3 regions of the Streptomyces lienomycini genome follow, and region 1 is predicted to be linked to each of the others. Evidence: riboswitches for the same ligand, from Rfam matches in the RefSeq annotation. Region 1 holds a riboswitch; each other region holds the start of a gene.
The links. Region 1 has a riboswitch for cyclic di-AMP ahead of BJ961_RS08945 (M23 family metallopeptidase). Riboswitches for the same ligand answer to the same signal wherever they lie in the genome.
Positions count from the first base shown of each region.

Region 2: it holds a riboswitch for cyclic di-AMP, as region 1 does, so the genes downstream of both, BJ961_RS13465 (M23 family metallopeptidase) here and BJ961_RS08945 (M23 family metallopeptidase) in region 1, are expected to answer to the same signal.
Region 3: it holds a riboswitch for cyclic di-AMP, as region 1 does, so the genes downstream of both, BJ961_RS03070 (transglycosylase SLT domain-containing protein) here and BJ961_RS08945 (M23 family metallopeptidase) in region 1, are expected to answer to the same signal.

Region 1 is NZ_CP116257.1:1,933,108-1,940,267, reverse strand. Features, by position in the region: gene BJ961_RS08960 (bifunctional acetate--CoA ligase family protein/GNAT family N-acetyltransferase) at 1-21, opposite strand, end outside; gene BJ961_RS08955 (HPr family phosphocarrier protein) at 225-506, shown strand; gene BJ961_RS08950 (GntR family transcriptional regulator) at 656-1,351, opposite strand; gene BJ961_RS08945 (M23 family metallopeptidase) at 1,498-2,262, opposite strand; cyclic di-AMP (ydaO/yuaA leader) riboswitch at 2,275-2,439, opposite strand; gene BJ961_RS08940 (M16 family metallopeptidase) at 2,631-4,019, opposite strand; gene BJ961_RS08935 (M16 family metallopeptidase) at 4,016-5,404, opposite strand; gene BJ961_RS08930 (DNA gyrase/topoisomerase IV subunit A) at 5,740-7,160, shown strand, end outside.
Region 2 is NZ_CP116257.1:2,999,546-3,006,705, forward strand. Features, by position in the region: gene ispG (flavodoxin-dependent (E)-4-hydroxy-3-methylbut-2-enyl-diphosphate synthase) at 1-2, shown strand, start outside; partial or broken gene dxs (1-deoxy-D-xylulose-5-phosphate synthase) at 28-1,955, shown strand; gene BJ961_RS13445 (aspartate aminotransferase family protein) at 1,956-3,341, shown strand; gene BJ961_RS13450 (helix-turn-helix domain-containing protein) at 3,407-4,021, shown strand; gene BJ961_RS13455 (DUF6126 family protein) at 4,018-4,137, shown strand; gene BJ961_RS13460 (tyrosine-protein phosphatase) at 4,157-4,954, opposite strand; cyclic di-AMP (ydaO/yuaA leader) riboswitch at 5,382-5,541, shown strand; gene BJ961_RS13465 (M23 family metallopeptidase) at 5,544-6,497, shown strand; gene BJ961_RS13470 (SGNH/GDSL hydrolase family protein) at 6,722-7,160, shown strand, end outside.
Region 3 is NZ_CP116257.1:635,967-643,126, reverse strand. Features, by position in the region: gene BJ961_RS03080 (LolA family protein) at 1-821, opposite strand, end outside; gene BJ961_RS03075 (polyprenyl synthetase family protein) at 1,132-2,142, opposite strand; cyclic di-AMP (ydaO/yuaA leader) riboswitch at 2,887-3,054, shown strand; gene BJ961_RS03070 (transglycosylase SLT domain-containing protein) at 3,059-3,550, shown strand; gene BJ961_RS03065 (HAD family hydrolase) at 3,574-4,383, opposite strand; gene BJ961_RS03060 (GNAT family N-acetyltransferase) at 4,673-5,737, shown strand; gene BJ961_RS03055 (glycosyltransferase) at 5,765-7,150, shown strand.

The DNA of each region.
Region 1 (7,160 bases):
CCGGTCCGACGAGGTCTGCATGGCCCCCACAGTACGGCTCGCGTACGACAACGGCGCGGGGCAGTCTGTGGGGGACGGGAGCTCGGACCGAGGCCGCGGTCCGACGACCGCACGGGGCGGCACACGGGCCGTCCCGGGAACGCTTCACGTGTGGGAAACTGGTCTAGACAAGACTGGTCTAGACAACTTCAAACCCCCTCTGAACACCTGAAGGGCAGCATCACATGGCTGAGCGCCGCGTCAACGTCGGCTGGGCCGAGGGTCTCCACGCCCGCCCCGCCTCCATCTTCGTCCGAGCCGCCACGGCCACAGGCGTCCCGGTGACGATCGCCAAGGCCGACGGTTCCCCCGTCAACGCGGCCTCCATGCTGGCCGTCCTCGGCCTCGGCGCCCAGGGCGGCGAGGAGATCGTGCTCGCCTCCGACGCCGAGGGCGCGGAAGCCGCCCTGGAGCGGCTGGCGAAGCTGGTCGCCGAGGGGCTCGAGGAGCTTCCCGAGACCGTCTGACGGACAGCAGCACCGAAAGGCCCGCCGGGAGCACCGGACGGGCCTTTCGCATTTCCTGTCCGGAGCCTCCGCTTTCAGGCGCCGCCCGCATATTCGACGGACTCCGGAAACGCGTCCGGAATTCCTCTCCTTTGTATACGGCGCCCGTGTTACCGCCGCAGTCCGGTCGTGTTTACGGGATGTTGCGCATTCCTCACGCGCTTGGCCCGTCCGTCGCCGGAGGCGAAGCGCAGCCGGTGCGCGGACGCCGAGCGCTCGGTGTGCAGCGCCATCAGCGCACGCGCGCGTTCGCCGTCCCCGCGGGCCACCGCGTCGACGATCGCGCCGTGCTCCGCCCAGTACTCCACCGGACCGGACTGCGCCTCCACCACGTACATCCAGGCGATCTTGTGGTGGAGCTGGGTCAGCAGCGCCGTCAGCGAGGGACTGCCGGTCGCCTGGGCGAGGGTCTCGTGGAACCAGCCGCCCAGGGAGCGCAGGTCCTCCCCGGTGCCCTGCCTGGCCCGCTCCTGCCCCAGCCTGACCAGCCCGCGCAACACCTTGAGGTGGGCCTCGGTGTGCCGCCGGGCGGCCCGGGAGGCGCCGAGCGGCTCCAGCAGCGCACGCGCCTCCAGCAGGTCGGCGGCCTCCCGCTCGGTCGGTTCCGCGACGCACGCGCCCGCGTGTCGCCGGGTCACCACGAAGCCCTCGGCCTCCAGCGTGCGCAGGGCCTCACGGACCGGTACGCGGGAGACGCCGTAACGGCGGGCGAGGAGTTCCTCAGTGAGCCGGCTCCCGCGGCCGTGGACGCCGGTGACGATGTCGTCCCGGATCGCCGTGCACACCGAATGCGCCGGAATACGCATGACCGCCCTCCCTTTCCCCGTCGAACGTCGACTTCCCCCGCGAAACGTCACCGATGAACGCGCACCCGGCGACTGGCGGCCCAGTCAAGCGCCATTAAATGCGAAAAGCCCCGGCTCGTGAAGCCGGGGTCTTTCGGATGCCGTTGTCAGATGTTCACGCCGTGGGAGCGGAGATAGGCGACGGGGTCCATGTCCGAACCGTACTCGGGGCTCGTACGGGCCTCGAAGTGCAGGTGGGGCCCGGTGACGTTGCCGGTGGCGCCGGAGATGCCGATCTGCCGGCCGGGCTCGACCGACTGGCCGACCGAGACGCCGATGGACGACAGGTGCCCGTACTGCGTGTACGTGCCGTCGTGCATCTTGATCACGACCTGGTTGCCGTACGCCCCGCCCCAGCCTGCCTCGACGACGGTGCCGACGCCGACGGCGTGCACGGAGGTGCCGCTGGAGGCGTGGAAGTCGATGCCGGTGTGGCTGCCGGAGGACCACAGAGAACTGCCGGCCTGGTACGCCGTGGAGACGTATGAGGCGGTGATCGGCGCGACGAAGGTGTTGAGGCGCTTGCGCTCCGCCTCACGCGCGGCGCGCTCCTTGGCCTCGTGCGCCTCCTTGGCCGCCTCGGCCGCCCGCTCGCGGGCCGCTTCCCGGGCCGCCTCGCGGGCGGCGGCGTCCGCGGCCGCCTGCTCCTGGGCGACGGCCTGGGCGTCGACCTCGTCGGCTATGGAGTCGCCGATGGTGACGACCGGGGTGAGTCCGCTCTGCTCCACCTCGGGCTCGGCGGCGAGCGCCGGAGCCGCGAGGGTGCCGACGACGCCGGTGGTGGCGAGGGCCGCGACTCCCGCCGCGCGGGCGGTGCTGCGGTGCACCCGGCCTGGACGGCGGTGCTTCCCGGTGGCGCGCGTGAACGCCATGTAGAGGCTTGTCCTTTCCTTCCCTCTCGCCTACCGGGTTAGCTGACGGGTTCGGAGGTGGAAGGTCTCCTACGGACCCCCTCGCTGCACGCGCGGGCGTCCGATTCACCCCAGGGACTGCGATGGGTCCCCGGCTCCCCTGGCTCGCGCCGTACGGGGACTCGGCGATGACTGTCCGGTGCCGCGGGTGCGGCGCACTGCCTGACGAACAGCCCGGATGACGCTAAACGCGGCTGCGTTCAATCCTCAAACGCAACAGGCATTTTGTAGCGCACGCCACAGGGCAGACAGGCGATCACTCTCCCAATCCGGACAAACGGCGGCCCTGGTGACACATCGGTCACCAGGGCCGCCTCACGCGCGTGCCGCTACTCGGCGGCCACCACGGTGACTTCGCCGATGCCGAGGGCCTCGACGGGCTCCCTGATCTGCGCGGCGTCACCGACGAGGACCGTCACGAGGCGGTCCACCGGGAAGGCGTTGACGACCGCCGCGGTGGCCTCCACCGTGCCCGTGGCGGCGAGTTGACGGTAGAGCGTCGCCTGGAAGTCGTCGGGCAGGTGCTGCTCGACCTGGTCGGCGAGCGTGTCCGCCACGGCCGCCGCCGTCTCGTACTTCAGCGGAGCGACGCCCACCAGGTTCTGCACCGCCACATCGCGCTCGGCGTCGGTGAGTCCCTCGGCGGCGAGCTTGCGCAGCACCGTCCACAGGTCGTCGAGCGCGGGGCCGGTGTTGGGGGTGTCGACGGAGCCGCTGATGGCGAGCATCGCGGCGCCCGTGCCGTCCGGCGCGGAACGCAGGACCTGCCCGAACGCCCGGACACCGTAGGTGTAGCCCTTCTCCTCGCGCAGGACACGGTCCAGGCGGGAGGTGAGGGTGCCGCCGAGGCAGTAGGTGCCGAGCACCTGCGCGGGCCAGACGCGGTCGTGCCGGTCGGCGCCGGTGCGGCCGATCAGCAGCTGCGTCTGGACGGCGCCCGGACGGTCGACGATGACGACCCTGCCGCGGTCGTCCGCGGTCACCGGGGGCACGGGGCGCGGTTCGGCGGCCGAGCCGGTCCACGCGCCCAGGGTGGCGCCGAACAGCGCGTCGAGGTCGACGCCGGTGAGGTCGCCGACGACCACGGCGGTGGCCGTGGCGGGGCGGACGTGCCGCTCGTAGAAGGCGCGCACGGCGGCCGAGTCGATGGCCTCGACCGTCTCCTCGGTGCCCTGGCGCGGTCGCGACATGCGCGCGTCGGCGGGGAAAAGCTCCCTGGAGAGTTCCTTGGCGGCCCGGCGGGCGGGGTTGGCCAGCTCGTGCGGGATCTCGTCGAGCCGGTTGCGCACCAGCCGTTCGACCTCGCCGTCCGCGAACGCGGGCGCCCTGAGGGCGTCGGCGAGCAGGCCGAGGGCCTTGGCGAGGCGCGAGGCGGGCACCTCCAGGCTCAGTCTGACGCCGGGGTGGTCGGCGTGCGCGTCCAGGGTGGCGCCGCAGCGCTCCAGCTCGGCCGCGAAGTCCTCGGCGGAGTGCTTGTCGGTGCCCTCGGAGAAGGCGCGCGCCATGATGGTGGCGACGCCGTCGAGTCCGGCCGGCTCGGCGTCCAGCGGGGCGTCCAGGAGCACCTCGACGGCGACGACCTGCTGGCCGGGGCGGTGGCAGCGCAGCACGGTGAGGCCGTTGCCGAGACTGCCGCGCCCGGGGGCGGGGAACGCCCACGGCTTGGGCTCCCCGGCCTGCGGCTGCGCGTGGAATTCCATGGTGGCGAGCTCGGTCACTTGGCCGCCTCCTCGTTCTCGTCGGTGGCGTCGGTCGCGGAGACGGTGACGGTGGTCTCGTCGGCGTCGTTCTCGGCGGTGGGGGCGGTGGGCTCGTAGACGAGCACCGCGCGGTTGTCGGGGCGCAGGCGGGCCTTGGCGACCTCCTGGACCTCCTCCGCGGTCACCTCCAGCACCCGCCGCACGGCGGTGAGGGCGAGCTGCGGGTCGCCGAACAGGACGGCGTAGCGGCACAGTTCGTCGGCGCGGCCCGCGACGGTGCCCAGCCGGTCGAGCCACTCGCGCTCGAGCTGGGCCTGGGCGCGCTCCATCTCCTCGGGCGTGGGGCCCTCCTCGGCGAACCGGGCCAGTTCCTCGTCGACGGCGGTCTCGATGACCGGCACCTCGACGTCGCCGGACGTCTTCACGTCCAGCCACCCCAGGGAGGGTGCCCCGGCGAGCCGCAGCAGGCCGAACCCGGCGGCGACGGCCGTGCGGTCGCGGCGTACGAGCCGGTTGTAGAGACGGGACGACTCGCCGCCGCCCAGGACGGTGAGGGCCAGGTCGGCCGCGTCGCACGCGCGCGTGCCGTCCTCCGGCAGGCGGTAGGCCGCCATCAGGGCGCGGGCGGGGACCTCCTCCTCGACGACCTCGCGCAGTTGGCCGCCCATGACGTCGGGCAGCGAGCCGTCCCGGGGAGGCTGCTTTCCGTCGTGCGAGGCGATGGAGCCGAAGTACTTCTCGACCCAGGCGAGCGTCTGCTCGGGGTCGATGTCTCCGACGACCGACAGCACCGCGTTGTTCGGCGCGTAGTAGGTGCGGAAGAACGCGCGCGCGTCCTCCAGGGTCGCCGCGTCCAGGTCGGCCATCGAGCCGATCGGCGTGTGGTGGTAGGGGTGGCCCTCCGGGTAGGCGAGGGCGGTCATCTTCTCGAAGGCCGTGCCGTAGGGGACGTTGTCGTAGCGCTGGCGGCGTTCGTTCTTGACGACGTCCCGCTGGTTCTCCATCGACTCCTCGTCGAGGGCCGCCAGCAGGGAGCCCATGCGGTCGGCCTCCAGCCAGAGGGCCAGCTCCAGCTGGTGGGCGGGCATGGTCTCGAAGTAGTTGGTCCGCTCGAAGCTGGTGGTGCCGTTGAGGGAGCCGCCGGCGCCCTGGACCAGCTCGAAGTGGCCGTTGCCCTTGACCTGGGCGGAGCCCTGGAACATGAGGTGCTCGAAAAGGTGAGCCAGACCGGTGCGCCCCTTGACCTCGTGGCGCGAGCCGACGTCGTACCAGAGGCACACCGCCGCGACCGGGGTCAGGTGGTCCTCGGAGAGCACCACGCGCAGGCCGTTGGCCAGGCGGTGCTCGGTCGCTGTCAGGCCGCCGGAGCCTGCCTGGGCTGTGGCCGTGTGACCCATGGGCATGTGCATCCCTTCGATCGCGAAATCCTTGGTGGAATCACTGGGTGAGTCACTAGGTGAATCACTGGGTGAATCATGGGGCGGAACTGCGGGATTCCGCCGGTCCTGCCACTGTATGCAAGCGTGCGGGCCGCCGGTGGAGTTCCCGGACCTCGTACGCCGAGAGCGAGAACGCGGTTGGCGGGCCGCCGGGGACGGCGACCCGGGGCGAGGGCGTACCCTGCGGGCAGCGCCGGGCCGGCAGCCCGTGACGGGTCCTGGTCGGTCGCTGTCAGTGCCGCAGTCCACAATGGACGGCGTCAGATCACCGTTCACGCTTCAGCAAGGAGCCGGCAGCGATGGCCCGCCGTAGTACGAAGACCCCGCCGCCCGACGACTCGTACGAGGAGAAGATCCTCGACATCGACGTCGTCGACGAGATGCAGGGCTCCTTCCTCGAGTACGCGTACTCGGTCATCTACTCCCGCGCGCTGCCGGACGCCCGCGACGGCCTCAAGCCGGTGCACCGCCGCATCGTGTACCAGATGAACGAGATGGGCCTGCGGCCCGAGCGCGGCTATGTGAAGTGCGCCCGTGTCGTGGGCGAGGTCATGGGCAAGCTGCACCCGCACGGCGACGCCTCGATCTACGACGCCCTGGTGCGCATGGCCCAGCCGTTCTCGATGCGCGTGCCCCTGGTGGACGGCCACGGCAACTTCGGCTCGCTGGGCAACGACGACCCGCCGGCCGCCATGCGGTACACCGAGTGCCGGATGGCCGAGGCCGCCGGGCTGATGACGGAGTCCATCGACGAGGACACCGTCGACTTCGCGCCCAACTACGACGGCCAGGAGCGGGAGCCGGTGGCGCTGCCCGCCGCCTTCCCGAACCTGCTGGTCAACGGCGCCTCGGGGATCGCGGTCGGCATGGCCACGAACATGCCGCCGCACAACCTGCGCGAGGTGATCGCGGCGGCCCGGCACCTGATCCGGTACCCGAACGCCGACCTCGACGCGCTGATGAAGCTCGTGCCGGGCCCCGACCTGCCCACCGGTGGCCGGATCGTCGGTCTGCCCGGCATCCGGGACGCGTACGAGACGGGCCGCGGCACGTTCAAGATCCGCGCCACGGTGTCCGTGGAGACGGTGACGGCCCGCCGCAAGGGCCTGGTCGTCACGGAGCTGCCCTTCGCGGTCGGCCCGGAGAAGGTCATCTCGAAGATCAAGGACCTGGTCGGCTCGAAGAAGCTCCAGGGCATCGCGGACGTCAAGGACCTCACCGACCGCGAGCACGGGCTGCGCCTGGTCATCGAGATCAAGAACGGCTTCGTGCCCGAGGCGGTCCTGGAGCAGCTCTACAAGCTGACGGCCATGGAGGAGTCCTTCGGCATCAACAACGTCGCCCTGGTGGACGGCCAGCCGCTCACCCTGGGCCTCAAGGAGCTGCTGGAGGTCTACCTCGACCACCGCTTCACCGTCGTACGGCGCCGAAGCGAGTTCCGCCGGAGCAAGAGGCGCGACCGACTGCACCTGGTGGAGGGGCTGCTCACCGCCCTGGTCGACATCGACGAGGTCATCCGCCTCATCCGCTCCAGCGAGAACTCCGCGCAGGCCAAGCAGCGCCTGATCGAGCGCTTCTCGCTGAGCGACGTCCAGACGCAGTACATCCTGGACACGCCGCTGCGCCGGCTCACCAAGTTCGACCGCATCGAGCTGGAGTCCGAGAAGGACCGGCTGAACGCGGAGATCGAGGAGCTGACCCGGATCCTCGACTCGGACAC
Region 2 (7,160 bases), 1.1 Mb from region 1:
GAAACGCGGACCGAAGGGGGCCCGAGCGTGACGATTCTGGAGACCATCCGGGGACCACGCGACCTGAAGGCGCTGTCCGAGGCGGAACTCGGTGAACTGTCCGACGAGATACGTGACTTCCTGGTGCACGCGGTCGCCCGCACCGGAGGTCACCTCGGACCCAACCTCGGCGTGGTAGAACTCACCGTAGCCCTGCACCGGGTCTTCGAGTCGCCGGACGACCGTATCCTGTGGGACACCGGCCACCAGAGCTATGTGCACAAACTCCTGACCGGCCGTCAGGACTTCTCCAAACTCCGGAGCAAGGGCGGCCTGTCCGGTTACCCCTCGCGAGAGGAGTCCGAGCACGACGTCATCGAGAACAGCCACGCCTCCACCGTCCTGGGCTGGGCCGACGGCCTCGCCAAGGCCAACCAGGTCAGGGAGCGCGACGACCACGTCGTCGCCGTCATCGGCGACGGCGCCCTCACCGGCGGCATGGCCTGGGAGGCGCTGAACAACATCGCGGCGGCCAGGGACCGGCCGCTGATCATCGTCGTCAACGACAACGAACGTTCGTACGCGCCGACCATCGGCGGCCTCGCCAACCACCTGGCGACCCTGCGCACCACCGACGGCTACGAGCGCGTGCTGGCGTGGGGCAAGGACGTGCTCCGGCGCACACCCGTGGTCGGCCACACCGTCTACGAGGCCCTGCACGGCGCCAAGAAGGGCTTCAAGGACGCCTTCGCCCCGCAGGGGCTCTTCGAGGACCTCGGGCTGAAGTACCTCGGCCCCATCGACGGGCACGACATCGGTGCCGTCGAGTCGGCGCTCAGGCGCGCGAAGCGCTTCCACGGGCCGGTGCTGGTGCACTGCCTCACCGAGAAGGGCCGCGGCTACGAACCCGCCCTGCGCGACGAGGAGGACCACTTCCACACGGTCGGCGTGATGGACCCCCTCACCTGCGAGCCGCTGAGCCCGGCCGGCGGACCGTCCTGGACCTCGGTGTTCGGCGAGGAGATCGTCCGGATCGGTGAGGAGCGCGACGACGTCGTGGCGATCACCGCGGCCATGCTGCACCCCGTGGGCCTCGCCCCCTTCGCCGAGCGGTTCCCCGACCGGGTCTGGGACGTCGGCATCGCCGAGCAGCACGCCGCCGTGTCCGCCGCGGGCCTCGCCACCGGCGGACTGCACCCCGTCGTCGCCGTCTACGCCACCTTCCTCAACCGGGCCTTCGACCAGCTCCTGATGGACGTGGCGCTGCACGGCTGCGGCGTCACCTTCGTCCTCGACCGGGCCGGCGTCACCGGCGTCGACGGGCCCTCGCACAACGGCATGTGGGACATGTCCGTCCTCCAGGCCGTCCCGGGCCTGCGCATCGCCGCGCCGCGCGACGCCGGCCAACTGCGCGCCCAACTGCGCGAAGCGGTCGCCGTCGACGACGCGCCGACACTGCTGCGCTTCCCGAAGGAGTCCGTCGGACCCGCCGTACCCGCCGTCGACCGGGTCGGCGGCATGGACGTCCTGCGCGCCGCGGACCGGCCCGAGGTGCTGCTCGTGGCCGTCGGCGTGATGGCGCCCGTGTGCCTGGGGGCCGCCGAGCTGCTCGAGGCGCGCGGCATCGGCTGCACCGTCGTCGACCCGCGCTGGGTCAAACCCGTCGACCCGGCGCTCGCGCCGCTGGCCGCCGGGCACGCCCTGTGGCCGTCGTCGAGGACAACAGCCGCGCCGCCGGAGTCGGTTCGGCGGTGGCGCTGGCGCTGGGCGACGCCGAGGTCGACGTCCCCGTGCGCCGCTTCGGCATCCCCGAGCAGTTCCTCGCGCACGCCAAGCGCGCCGAACTGCTCGCGGACATCGGACTCACCCCCGTCGACATCGCCGGCCGGATCGGCGCGAGTCTGGCCGTCCGGCGGCAGGCGGTGGAAGAGTCCGGGGACGGACGGATCGTCATGCCAGCGCAAGGAGAGAACTGAATGACCAAGGAGTTCGACCTCGCCGCGCTCTTGGCCGAGCGCGGAGCCGAGCGGTACGAGCTGCACGCCAAGCACCTCAACCACCAGCAGCCGCGCATGCTGCGCACCATCGGCTTCGACAAGGTCTACGAGCGGGCCGAGGGCGCGCACTTCTGGGACGCGGACGGCAACGACTACCTGGACATGCTCGCCGGGTTCGCCGTCATGGGCCTGGGACGCCACCACCCCGTCGTCCGCCAGGCGCTGCACGACGTCCTCGACGCCTCCCTCGCCGACCTGACCCGCTTCGACTGCCCGCCGCTGCCCGGCCTGCTGGCCGAGAAGCTGCTCTCCTACAGCCCTCACCTGGACCGTGTCTTCTTCGGCAACAGCGGCACCGAAGCCGTCGAGACCGCCCTGAAGTTCGCCCGGTACGCGACCGGCAGACGGCGGATCCTGTACTGCGCGCACGCCTTCCACGGACTCACCGCCGGTTCGCTCTCCGTCAACGGGGAGGACGGGTTCCGCAAGGGCTTCGCGCCCCTGCTGCCCGACACCGCGGTGCCGCTCGGCGACCTGGAGGCCCTGGCGCGGGAGCTGAAGAAGGGCGACGTCGCCGCGCTGATCGTGGAGCCGGTCCAGGGCAAGGGCGTGCACGAGGCGCCGCCCGGCTATCTGCTCGCCGCCCAGGAACTGCTGCACCGGCACAAGGCGCTGCTGATCGCCGACGAGGTGCAGACGGGCCTCGGCCGGACCGGCAGGTTCTACGCCTACCAGCACGAGGACGGCGTCGAACCCGACCTGGTCTGCGTGGCCAAGGCGCTGTCCGGCGGATACGTGCCGGTGGGGGCCACCCTCGGCAAGGAGTGGATCTTCCAGAAGGTGTACTCCTCGATGGACCGCGTCCAGGTCCACTCGGCGAGCTTCGGGTCCAACGCGCAGGCCATGGCGGCGGGGCTCGCCGTGCTGTCGGTGATGGAGAACGAGGAGATCGTGGCGAACGCCGCCGCGGTGGGGGAGCGGCTGAAGTCCCGGCTGGCGGCGCTGGTGGACCGCTACGAACTGCTCGCCGACGTACGGGGGCGGGGGCTGATGATCGGCATCGAGTTCGGCCGGCCCAGCTCCCTCGGGCTGCGCAGCCGCTGGACGATGCTGCAGGCCGCGCGGAAGGGGCTGTTCGCGCAGATGGTGGTGGTGCCGCTGCTGCAACGGCACCGGATCCTGACGCAGGTCTCCGGCGACCACCTGGAGGTGATCAAACTGATCCCGCCGCTGATCATCGACACCGACGACGCCGACCGGTTCGTCGACGCCTTCACCGAGGTGATGGAGGACGCGCACAACGGCGGGGGGCTGATGTGGGACTTCGGCAAGACCCTGGTCAAGCAGGCGGTGGCCAACCGCTGAGCCCGACTCTTTGCCTGTGAGGCAAGAAATTTGCCCAACAGGCAAGATTCGGGCTGAATGGAGGCATGAGCTCCTCCGAGACCGGCCCCGCCGAGGGGGCGGTCGCCGCCGTCGCGCCGCAGCTGCGTGAGCTGAGGCGGCGGGCCGCCCTCACCCTCGAGACCGCGGCCCGCGCCGCCGGGCTGTCCCCGGCCCACCTCTCCCGGCTGGAGACCGGGCACCGCCAGCCCTCGCTGCCGATGCTGCTCTCCCTCGCCCGTGTCTACGGTACGACCGTCGCCGAGCTGCTGGGCGAGACGGCCGCCGACCGGGACGCCGTCGTGCGCGGTGCCGACATGGAACCCACGAGCGCGGGCGGCTGGACGTACTACCAGGCCGGAGCGCCGGGCCGCGGCATGCAGGCGCTGCGCGTCCAGGTGCCGTACGGCTCCCAGGGCGACGTCGTGCGCGTACACCCCGGTGAGGAGTGGCTCCATGTCCTCAAGGGCCGCCTGCGGCTGCGCCTCGGGGACAGCGAGCACCGGCTCGCCGCGGGGGACAGTGCCCACTTCGACTCGATGACCCCGCACCGGATCGCCGCCCAGGACCCCGACGGGGTCGAGCTGCTCTTCGTCCACACCCTGTTGCAGAGCCCGACGGCCGCGCTGTGCCTCGGCCCGACCCCCGGAGAGATGCCATGAGTGCCATGCAGGAGAAGTTCCCGCGCGCCCTGTGGGTGCGCCTGCTCGTCTACATCGCCCTGGGGCACGTCTTCGGCGGCTTCCTCTACCTGCTGTTCGAGGTGGGCGCCAAGTAGCGGGCCGCGGGCGTCCGGCTCAGTCCAGCATCCGCTCGCGCAGCCGCTCCCGGGTCTCGGGAGCGAGCCGCAGCCCCTTCTCCAGGTAGGCGTCGACCCCGCCCCACGTCTCGTCGACGGTCTGGAAGGCCGCCGCCAGGTACTCGGCGCGCGCGTCGAACAGGGGGCTGAGCAGCTCCATGACCTCGGGGGAGTACGCGGAGGCGGCGGAACCGCTGCGGCGCACCTTGTAGCGGCGGTGCGCGGCGTTCGACTTCAGGTAGTCCTCGACGACGGCCTCGCGCTCGACGCCCAGGGCGAGCAGGGCGACCGCGATCGACAGGCCCGCGCGGTCCTTGCCGGCCGCGCAGTGCATCAGCGCGGGGACGCTGTCCTCAGCGAGCGCGTGCAGGATCCGGGAGTGCTCCGCCGTGCGCTCCGTGACCATCACGCGGTAGGAGTCGATCATCCGGTGGGCGGCCTTGCCGTCGGCGAGGATCTCCCGCAGCTGGTCCAGGTCCCCGTCGCGGACCATCTTCCAGAACTCGGCGCCGTCGGCCGGATCGCTCAGCGGCAGGTTCACGTTGCGCACGCCCGGCAGCTCGACGTCCGGCCCCTCGAGCTTCTGGTCGGCCGCGTTGCGGAAGTCGAAGATCGTGTGCAGACCCAGCGACGCCAGGAAGGCGGCGTCCTCGCCGGTGGCGTGCGCCAGGTGACCGCTGCGGAAGAGCACCCCCTGCCGCACCCGCCGCCCGTCCACGGTCGGCAGTCCGCCCACGTCCCGGAAGTTGCGCACACCGGTCAGCTCGGGTTCGGTCGACGGGACCTGCTGCGTCACGGGGACTCCTCCCACTCCGCCCCGCCGACGCTGCTCGCAGGCGGGCGCACCACCCGACGATACGGCATCGCCTCGACGCGGCAGCCGCTCCGCAAGGGGTATTGCGTGACGATAAGAGCCGTCTGTCCGAATTGGTGCCTTGATGACAACTGCGCCTGAAATGGCGAGAGGTGGATGGGTGACGCGTGAGCAGCGTCATATCCGTAACGGTGCGTTGCCCGTCATGTTCACGTAATTCGGTTGGCATTCAAGGAAATTCGCGGAATTGGCCGCCCTCGAAATCGACGCAGTGTTACCGGCTGTTCCCGCAAAGGATCAATCAAAACACCCGCCAGGGGAACCCCGCGCTTGTCCCTGCGCGTCCCGGTCCCTTACGTTCACCACCGATCCGGACGGACGCCTAATCCTGCCGCCGACCGGAGCCCGCACTCATCCACCACCCGTACACGGCAGGAGCGGGGGACCCACAGGTAGAACTGCCTGTTCCGGTTCCCGGAACGGCTTGGGGTAAAGCCGCGTTTCGGCGCGGCCGGGCATCTCCAGCCCGCACCCGACAGCTCACCTCGCAGGCGCCGGAGAGGAATTCGCCATGCCCGCGAAGGGTAAGCACCGCAGTACCAGGGCCATGCGCCTGACCCGCACCATCGCCGTCGCCGGAACCGGTGGCGCCGCGCTCGTGCTCCCGCTGATAGGCGCCGCCGGCGCCAACGCGGCGCCCGCGCACTCCGTTTCCGAGCAGGCCGCGCAGTCCATTCCGACGTCCGCCAAGAAGGCCGCCGCGAACGGCGCCGAGAAGAACTCGGATTCCCGGACGTACACCGTGAAGAGCGGTGACTACCTTTCGAAGATCGCCGACGAGCAGGACGTGGACGGCGGCTGGAAGAAGCTCTACTCGGACAACCGCGAGGCCGTCGGTTCCGACCCGTCGCTGATCCACCCCGGCCTCGAGCTCTCGATCGACGGACCGGCCGCCAAGGCGTCGGCGCCGTCCTCCGCGAAGACGCAGAAGCCCGCCGAGAAGCCGGCCGCCGAGAAGCCGGCCCAGAAGTCCGCGGACACCGAGAAGACCTCCTCCTCGGACTCCTCCGACTCCTCGGCGTCCTCGGACACCGGCACCCAGTCCGCCGGTACCACCAGCGGCTACACCTCCCCCGTCGCGGGCGGCACCGTCGGCACGCCGTACCACCAGTCCGGCAGCATGTGGTCCAGCGGCTACCACACCGGCACGGACTTCGTCGTCCCGACCGGCACCTCGCTGAAGGCCGTCGGCACGGGCACCGTGGTCTCCGCGGGCTGGGGCGGCGCGTACGGCAACCAGGTCGTCATCAAGCTCGCCGACGGCCACTACGCCCAGTACGCCCACCTCTCCTCGCTCTCCGTCTCCGCCGGCCAGTCGGTGACGGCGGGCCAGCAGGTCGGTCTCTCGGGCGCCACCGGCAACGTGACCGGCCCGCACCTGCACTTCGAGATCCGCACCACGCCGGACTACGGCTCGGACATCGACCCGGTCGCGTTCCTGCGCTCGCACGGCGTCTCCGTCTGACCCCCGGTACACCGATCTGACGGCGGCCCGAAGGCTGCCCTCGCGCCACCGAAGGCCGGACCCCGATCCCCGGGTCCGGCCTTCGGTGTATTCCGGAATTGACGAATACTTTAGGCGTGGCCTTTCTCACCGCCCGTCAACCCCTTCCTACGGTCGCGTAGGTCACAACGCGCGGTGAATCATGGGCCGACGTGGCAGACGATTCGAAGAGTGACAGCAGAGCAGTGATCGGGTCGTACGTGGCGGTGGGGGACAGCTTCACCGAGGGCGTCGGCGACTGTGGCCCCGACGGGTCGTTCGTCGGCTGGGCCGACCGTTTCGCCGTACTGCTCGCGGACCGGCGCCCCGAGGGCGACTTCACGTACACCAACCTCGCCGTGCGCGGCAGGCTGCTCGACCAGATCGTGGCGGAACAGGTCCCGCGGGTCGTCGCCCTCGCGCCGGACCTGGTCTCGTTCGCGGCGGGCGGCAACGACATCATCCGGCCGGGCACCGACCCCGACGAGGTCGCCGAACGGTTCGAACTGGCGGTGGCCGCACTGACCTCGGCCGCCGGGACCGTGCTGGTGACCACCGGGTTCGACACCAGGGGCGTCCCCGTCCTCAAGCACCTGCGCGGCAAGATCGCCACGTACAACGGACATGTGCGGGCCATCGCCGACC
Region 3 (7,160 bases), 1.3 Mb from region 1:
CTGACCTTGGTGAAGCCCGCGTCCACGACGGCGGCTCCGCCGCTCGCGGGGGTCAGCGTGAACTTCAGCGGCGTCCCGGTCTCGGCGTCCACGGCCACGGTGATGGCGCCGACCGTGGAACCGTCCTGCCTGGGCTCGACGACCAGTCGGTACGCGTCCCGGCCGGCCACCTGAGCGGTGCCGCCGACGGTCACGGACGTGGTGTCGTCGATCGCCTTGAGGGCCTGGTCGGCGAAGTCCTTCGGAGTGGCCGGCACGTCCTTCTCCGGCCGCTCGGCGGAGCCCGGGCCGGTGGAGTGGTAGACCTCGTTGGACTTGCTGTCGTAGCCCCAGACGTCCTTGCCGTTGTGGATCAGGCTGTACTCGGCGGCGTCCTCCAGCAGGGACACCTTCTGCCGGTCGGGGCCGTCGGCCGCGACGCGCAGGGTGTGGCTGCCGGACACCAGCTCGGTGAGCTTGGCCGACGGGTCGGCGGCGGAGCCCTCGCCGTCGCCGCCGGAGCCGGGCCCCGCGGACATGCCGGACAGCAGGCCGCTCTCCAGCCCGCCGAGGTCCGGCAGCCCCAGGTCCGTGCTGATCCGCACCGTGCCGGACATCTGCTGGGTGTCCGACTCGGCGATCTTCTGGACGAGCTGCTCCGCCGTGATCTTCGGCAGGTCGGGGTCCCCGGAGTCGGCGAGCGCGGGCACGAGCCCGATCGTCGCGGCCGCCACTCCCATCACCGCCACCGGGACGACGTACCGCGCGGCCCTGCGCCGTCCGGCCCGCAGCTCCTCGCCCTCACCGGCGGTCGTGTTGTCGTCGGAATCGATCGGTGCCATGTGTGCCCTACCTCCGTCGTCGGCGGCGGCTGTCTCGCGACCTCGCACTCGTTCACCCGTGAGCCGCCATTCTCACCCGAATCGGTGAGGATTGGTGTTTTCCGTGGTGTCCATCTGACCAAATCACCGGAGCGGAATCGTCAGACCGCGGGCTCAACTCCGCCTACTCCTGCGGGATGACACGGAGGAGCGACGGCTCCCCCAGCCCGTAGGGGCGGAGTACGCCGCCCGGCGACGAACGGTCGCACTCGTGACGGGCGTCACGAGTGGACCGGGCGGACGGCGCGGCACGCACCCGCGAGGGGAGCGGTCAGCCCGCCCGGTGCACCACCGCGTCGCACAGCTCCAGCAGCGCGACCTTCGCGTCGCACTCGCGCAGCGGGGCGAGCGCCGCCCGGGCCTCCTCGGCGTACCGGACGGTGTCCCTCCGCGCCTGTTCGAGGGCGGGGTGGGCGCGCAGCAGGCGCAGCGCCTCGCCGTGCCGCGCGTCGTCGCTCAGATCGGAGTCGAGCAGCTCGCACAGCGCGATGTCCTCGGCGAGCCCCAGCCGGGCCGCCCGCTCGCGCAGCCGCAGCACCGGCAGCGTGGGGATGCCCTCGCGCAGGTCCGTGCCGGGCGTCTTGCCGGACTCGTCGGAGTCGGAGGCGATGTCCAGGACGTCGTCCGCGAGCTGGAAGGCGACGCCGAGCCGCTCGCCGTACTGGGTCAGGACGTCCACGACCGTCTCGTCGGCGCCGGACATCATCGCGCCGAACCGGCAGGAGACCGCCACCAGGGAGCCGGTCTTGCCGCCCAGCACGTCCAGGTAGTGGTCGACCGGGTCCCGGCCGTCCTGCGGTCCCGCCGTCTCCAGGATCTGGCCGGTGACCAGCCGCTCGAACGCGAGGGCCTGGACCCGGACCGCCTCGGGGCCGAGGTCGGCGAGGATCTGCGAGGCGCGCGCGAACAGGAAGTCGCCGGTGAGGACCGCGACCGAGTTGTCCCAGCGGGTGTTCGCGCTGGGCACCCCGCGCCGCACGGCGGCCTCGTCCATCACGTCGTCGTGGTAGAGCGTGGCCAGGTGGGTCAGCTCCACGACCACGGCGGAAGGCACGATGCCGGGGGCGTAGGGGTCGCCGAACTGGGAGGAGAGCATCACCAGCAGCGGCCGGAACCGCTTCCCGCCGGCCCGCACCAGGTGCTGGGCGGCTCCCGTGATGAACGGCACCTCGCTTTTGGTTGCCTCAAGCAACCCTTCCTCGACAGCAACCAATCCGGCCTGGACATCGGCTTCCAGAGCCTGGTCCCGCACGCTCAGCCCGAACGGCCCGACGACGGTCACGAGGGGTCTCCTGTCTGCTGGTGTCTACTGGCGATTACCCGGTTGTCGATAGGTCGCTGCCACCACTCAAGTCAGCGTATCCGGTCACGTTTCGATCACCGCTAGCGCCCACGGTTACAGGCCGGTCGGTATCGGATCATGAACGGTATGTTTTTGATCAGGTGATATGAGCAGATTTTGACGGACCTCGCCCGAGGAGCCGGAGGGGACGCGCCCCGGAGTACGAGCGGAGCGGAAACCGCCCTCGAAGATCCACGCCACCGGGGATCCCCGCCGCCGAAGATCCTCACCACCGAAGACCCCCACCACCGAAGATCCCATCACCCCTCCCAACGGCCCGCGCTTCGAGAACGTCACCCGATCGGCACGCGCGCCCGCTCGACAGGCGCGGCGCGCGCTCCCCCACCCCTCGTTTCCCTCCCCCGGGCGCTCGACACCCGAAGCCGTCCCCACCCGTGGCCGATTGGCGCCCTGTTGAGGTTAATGCCCGTTTTGCCGCGCTTGTTGAGGCCAGTGAGTTGGCTCACGCCGGGCCGCCGGCAGGCAACCCCGTCGCCACCTGTGCCCTCCCTTTGCCCCGCAAGCCAGTTGGGGGTTGGCAACCGCAAAGGATCAAGAGCCACAAACCCCCCAGACCAAGGTCAACAGGCATGTTGGGTGATTCCTGCACTTGTTCCGGACATGTGCTCTCGCATACGTTCCCGGCCTGTCGGGCGGACGCCGAATCCTGCCACCGCCCGGACGCACAGTCATCCGCCAACACACTCGCCGGCAGGAGCGGGGGACCCAGGTAAGTCGCCGCACCGGTCACCACCGGAGCGGCTCGGGGTGAAGCCGTACCCGTCAGGGCACGGCCGGGCACCTCCCCGCCCGAACCCGACAGCTCACCTCGCAGGCGTAAGGAGAGGGACACAGCATGTCTGCCAACCTTCACAACCGTCACGCCCGCACCGGCCGCCTCGTGCGCAGGCTCGCCGTGGCCGGCACCGGTGCCGCGGTGCTCGCGCTGCCGCTCATCGGCGCCAGCACCGCCTCCGCGGCCACCCCGGCCGCCGCCACGACCGCCACCACGGCGGCGACGGCGTACCCGGACAACCTCGACGGCTGGATCCGCGAGTCGCTCGACATCATGGCGCAGCACGGCATCCCCGGGAGCTACGACGGCATCCACCGCAACATCATGCGGGAGTCCTCCGGCAACCCGCTCGCCATCAACAACTGGGACATCAACGCCGTCAACGGCACCCCGTCCAAGGGCCTGCTCCAGGTGATCGACCCGACCTTCCAGGCGTACCACGTCGAGGGCACCTCCTGGGACCCGTACGACCCGGTCGCCAACATCACCGCGGCCTGCAACTACGCGGCCGACCGCTACGGCTCGATGGACAACGTCTTCAGCGCGTACTGAGCCCCGCGAGGCACCGGAACGTACTAAGAGGTACCGAAGATCCGCTCGAGGACGACGGCCACGCCGTCGTCCTCGTTCGTCGTGGTGACCTCGTCGGCGACCGCCTTGAGTTCCGGGTGGGCACCGGCCATGGCGACGCCGTGGGCCGCCCAGTCGAACATGGGGATGTCGTTGGGCATGTCCCCGAAGGCGATGGTCCGCCGCCGCTCGACGCCGAGGTGCTCGGCGGCCAGCGCCAGGCCGGTCGCCTTGGTGATGCCGCACGGCTGCAGCTCCACCGTGCCCGGCCCCGACATGGTGACCGTCGCGAGGGAACCGACCACCGCGCGGGCCGTCTCCGTCAGCTCGTCGTCGGTCAGTTCGGGGTGGCGCAGCAGCACCTTGCTGATCGGGGTGGCCCACAGCTCGGCACGCCGCTCGACGCGCACCGCGGGCAGCGTCGGGTGGGGCATCAGGTACCCCGGCTCGATGAGGGTGAGCCCGTCGACCCCGTCCTGGTCGACCGCGGCGTACACCTGGCCCACCTCGGCCTCGATCTTGCCGAGCGCGGTCTCGGCCAGCTCCCGGTCCAGGGTGACCGACCAGCGCATCCGGTGCGCGCCCGCGTCGTACACCTGCGCGCCCTGTCCGCACACCGCGAGGCCCGTGCAGCCGAGGCGGTCGAGCAGGGACCGCACCCGCGGGGCCGGGCGCCCCGTCACCACCAGGTGCCGCGCACCGGCCCCGGCCACCCGCGCCAGCGCGGCCAGCGACCGGTCGGAGACGGTGTCGTCGCGGCGCAGCAGCGTGCCGTCCAGGTCGGTGGCGACGAGTGAATATGCGGTGCGGTCCATGATCAGAGAATACGGACACCGCACCCGTCCGACTCACCGGCGATCGCTTCCGAACGAGGACGTAGCGAGTGCGTTCGAAGCCGCACGATGATGCACGAGGACGCCCGATCATGTCTCCTGATCATGTCCGAAACCTGACACATCATCGGCTAAGCCTCGGTTGAAGGCCTGTGCACCGGTTGGCAACAACATGGCACGCTACCTACCCCTCCGGGCGGCCCCGGGGTACCTTCCTGTTGTTCAGGGGGGACTTGATCGGGGGGTCGGGTTGAACAGCGGACGTGTGCGCGTGCTCAGGCCGCAGGAGCTGGACGAGGGGGAGCGGCAGCGCTGGCGCGACCTGCGCGCCGGGTCGAAGGCTCCGCGCAACCCCTTCATGGAACCGGAGTTCACCGACGTCGTGGGCCGGGTCCGGCCGCGGGCGCGGGTGGCCGTGGTGTACGACGCCGGTGAGGCGGCCGGTTTCCTGCCGCACGAACGCGGGCCGCTGGGCCAGGGCCGGGCGATCGGGCTCGGGGTGTCGGACTGCCAGGGCGCGGTGCTGCGCCGGGGGCTGGCCCCCGACCCCCGCGAACTGCTGCGCGCCTGCTCCCTGTCGAGTTTCGCCTTCGACAACCTGGAGGCGGGCCAGGGGCTGTTCGTGCCGGCCGCGGCCGACGAGCACGCCACGTACGTCATCGACGTGGCACGGGGCTACGCGGCGTACGAGGAGGTCCTGCGCGCCCGGTCGCCGAAGTTCCTCAAGACCACCCTCGCCAAGGAACGCAGGCTCGGCCGCCAGGTCGGCGACGTCCGCTTCGTGTTCGACGAGCGGGATCCGGCCGCGCTGCGCACGCTCATGGGGTGGAAGTCCGCGCAGTACCGCAGGACGGGCCGCCGGGACCGGTTCGCGCAGGAGTGGATCACCCGTCTCGTCGCGCGGCTCGCCGGGACCCGGGCGCCGGAGTGCACCGGCACGCTGTCCGTGCTCTGGGCGGGCTCACGCCCGGTCGCCGCCCACTTCGGGCTGCGTTCGGCGACGGTCCTGGCCTGCTGGTTCCCGGCGTACGACCCGGACTTCGCGAGGTACTCGCCGGGGCTGGTGCTGCATCTGCGCATGGCCGAGGCCGCGGCCGCCGAGGGGGTCGGTCTGCTCGACATGGGGCGGGGCGCGGCGGAGTACAAGGACTCGCTGAAGACCGGCGAGCTGCCCGTGTACGAGGGGGCGGCGACGCGCGTGGGGGCGGGCGCCGCCCTGCACTGGCTCGGCCGCGAACCGGCCCGGCGCGCGCACGGCTTCGTGCGCGACCGTCCCCGGCTGGCGTCGCTGGCGGTACGGACGTTGAGGGGCGCGGCCCGGCTGCGCCGGTCGTGACGGGGGCAACCACTAGGGGGTGGGCGCATGGCAGGTGCGGGGCGTGCGCGACGCGGGACGCGGCGGGAGACGGCGGAGTTCCTCGGCACCGGGCCGGTGCAGATCGCCGAGCTGGACCTCGGCGGCGGGGGTGACGGCGGGTCCGGCGGCGCGCTGCTCAGACCCGGTCCGGGGAGTCCCCCGGTCACGTCCGGGACGGTGTTCGTGCTGGTCAGGCGGGCGGGTCGGCCCGTCGGCACCCTGGTCGGCCAGGTACCCGAGGGCGCGGACCCGACACGGGTCCTGACCGGGCTCGCCCGGGGGCTGCCCGGCGGAGGTCCTGCCGGAGCGCCGCCCGAGCGGTCGCCCGGGGAGGTGCCGTCACGCGCGCCGGTGCCCGATCCGGTGCCCGCGTCATCGTCCGAGCCGGTGCCCGAGCCACCGTCGGTCAGTGTCGTGGTCGCCACCCGGGAGCGCCCGGAGCTGCTCGCCCGCGCCCTGGACTCACTGCTCGCGCAGGACCACCCGGACGTCGACGTCGTCGTCGTCGACAACGCGCCCCGCACCGGGGAGACCCGGGAACTGGTGACGCGGAAGTACGGCGAACGGGTCCGGTACGTGTGCGAGCCGGTGCCCGGCCTCGCCGTCGCGCACAACCGGGGCCTGGCGGCGGTGCGGGGCGACGTGGTCGCCTTCACCGACGACGACGTGGTCGCCGACCCGCACTGGCTGAGCGAACTGACGGCGCCCTTCGCCACCGACCCGCGCCTGGGGTGCGCCACCGGGCTGATCCTGCCCGCACGGCTGCGCACCCCCGCCCAGGTGCTGCTGGAGAGCCACGGCGGCTTCGCGAAGGGGTTCACCCCGCGGACGTACGATCCGCGCCGGCCCCCCGCCGACGAGCCGCTGTTCCCGTTCACCGCGGGCCGGTTCGGCTCCGGCGCCAACATGGCCTTCCGTACGGCGGTGCTGCGGGCGGTCGGCGGCTTCGACCCGGCGACCGGCGCGGGCACGCAGGCACGGGGCGGCGACGACCTCTACGGGTTCGTCCGCGTCCTCGCCCAGGGGCACCGGCTGCGGTACACGCCGTCGGCACTGGTCTGGCACCACCACCGGGAGACCTGGCGGGACCTGGAGACACAGGCGTTCGGCTACGGCGCGGGCCTCACCGCGTACCTCACCGCCCTCCTCGTGAACCGGCCCGCCATGCTGCCGGCCCTCCTCCTCCGGCTGCCCGGCGGACTGGCGTACGCGCGTGCCCTCACCGCCGCACGGGAGACCGGGGGCGGCGCAGCGCCGGGCGCCCACGACGAGCGGACCCACCCCTGGCCGCGTCGCCTGTCGCGGTTGCAGCGCCGGGGCATGCTCTACGGACCCGTCGGCTACCTGCGCGCCCGCCGCACCCTGCGCACGGTCCGGCGAGGGACGCGATGAGCGGGACCGG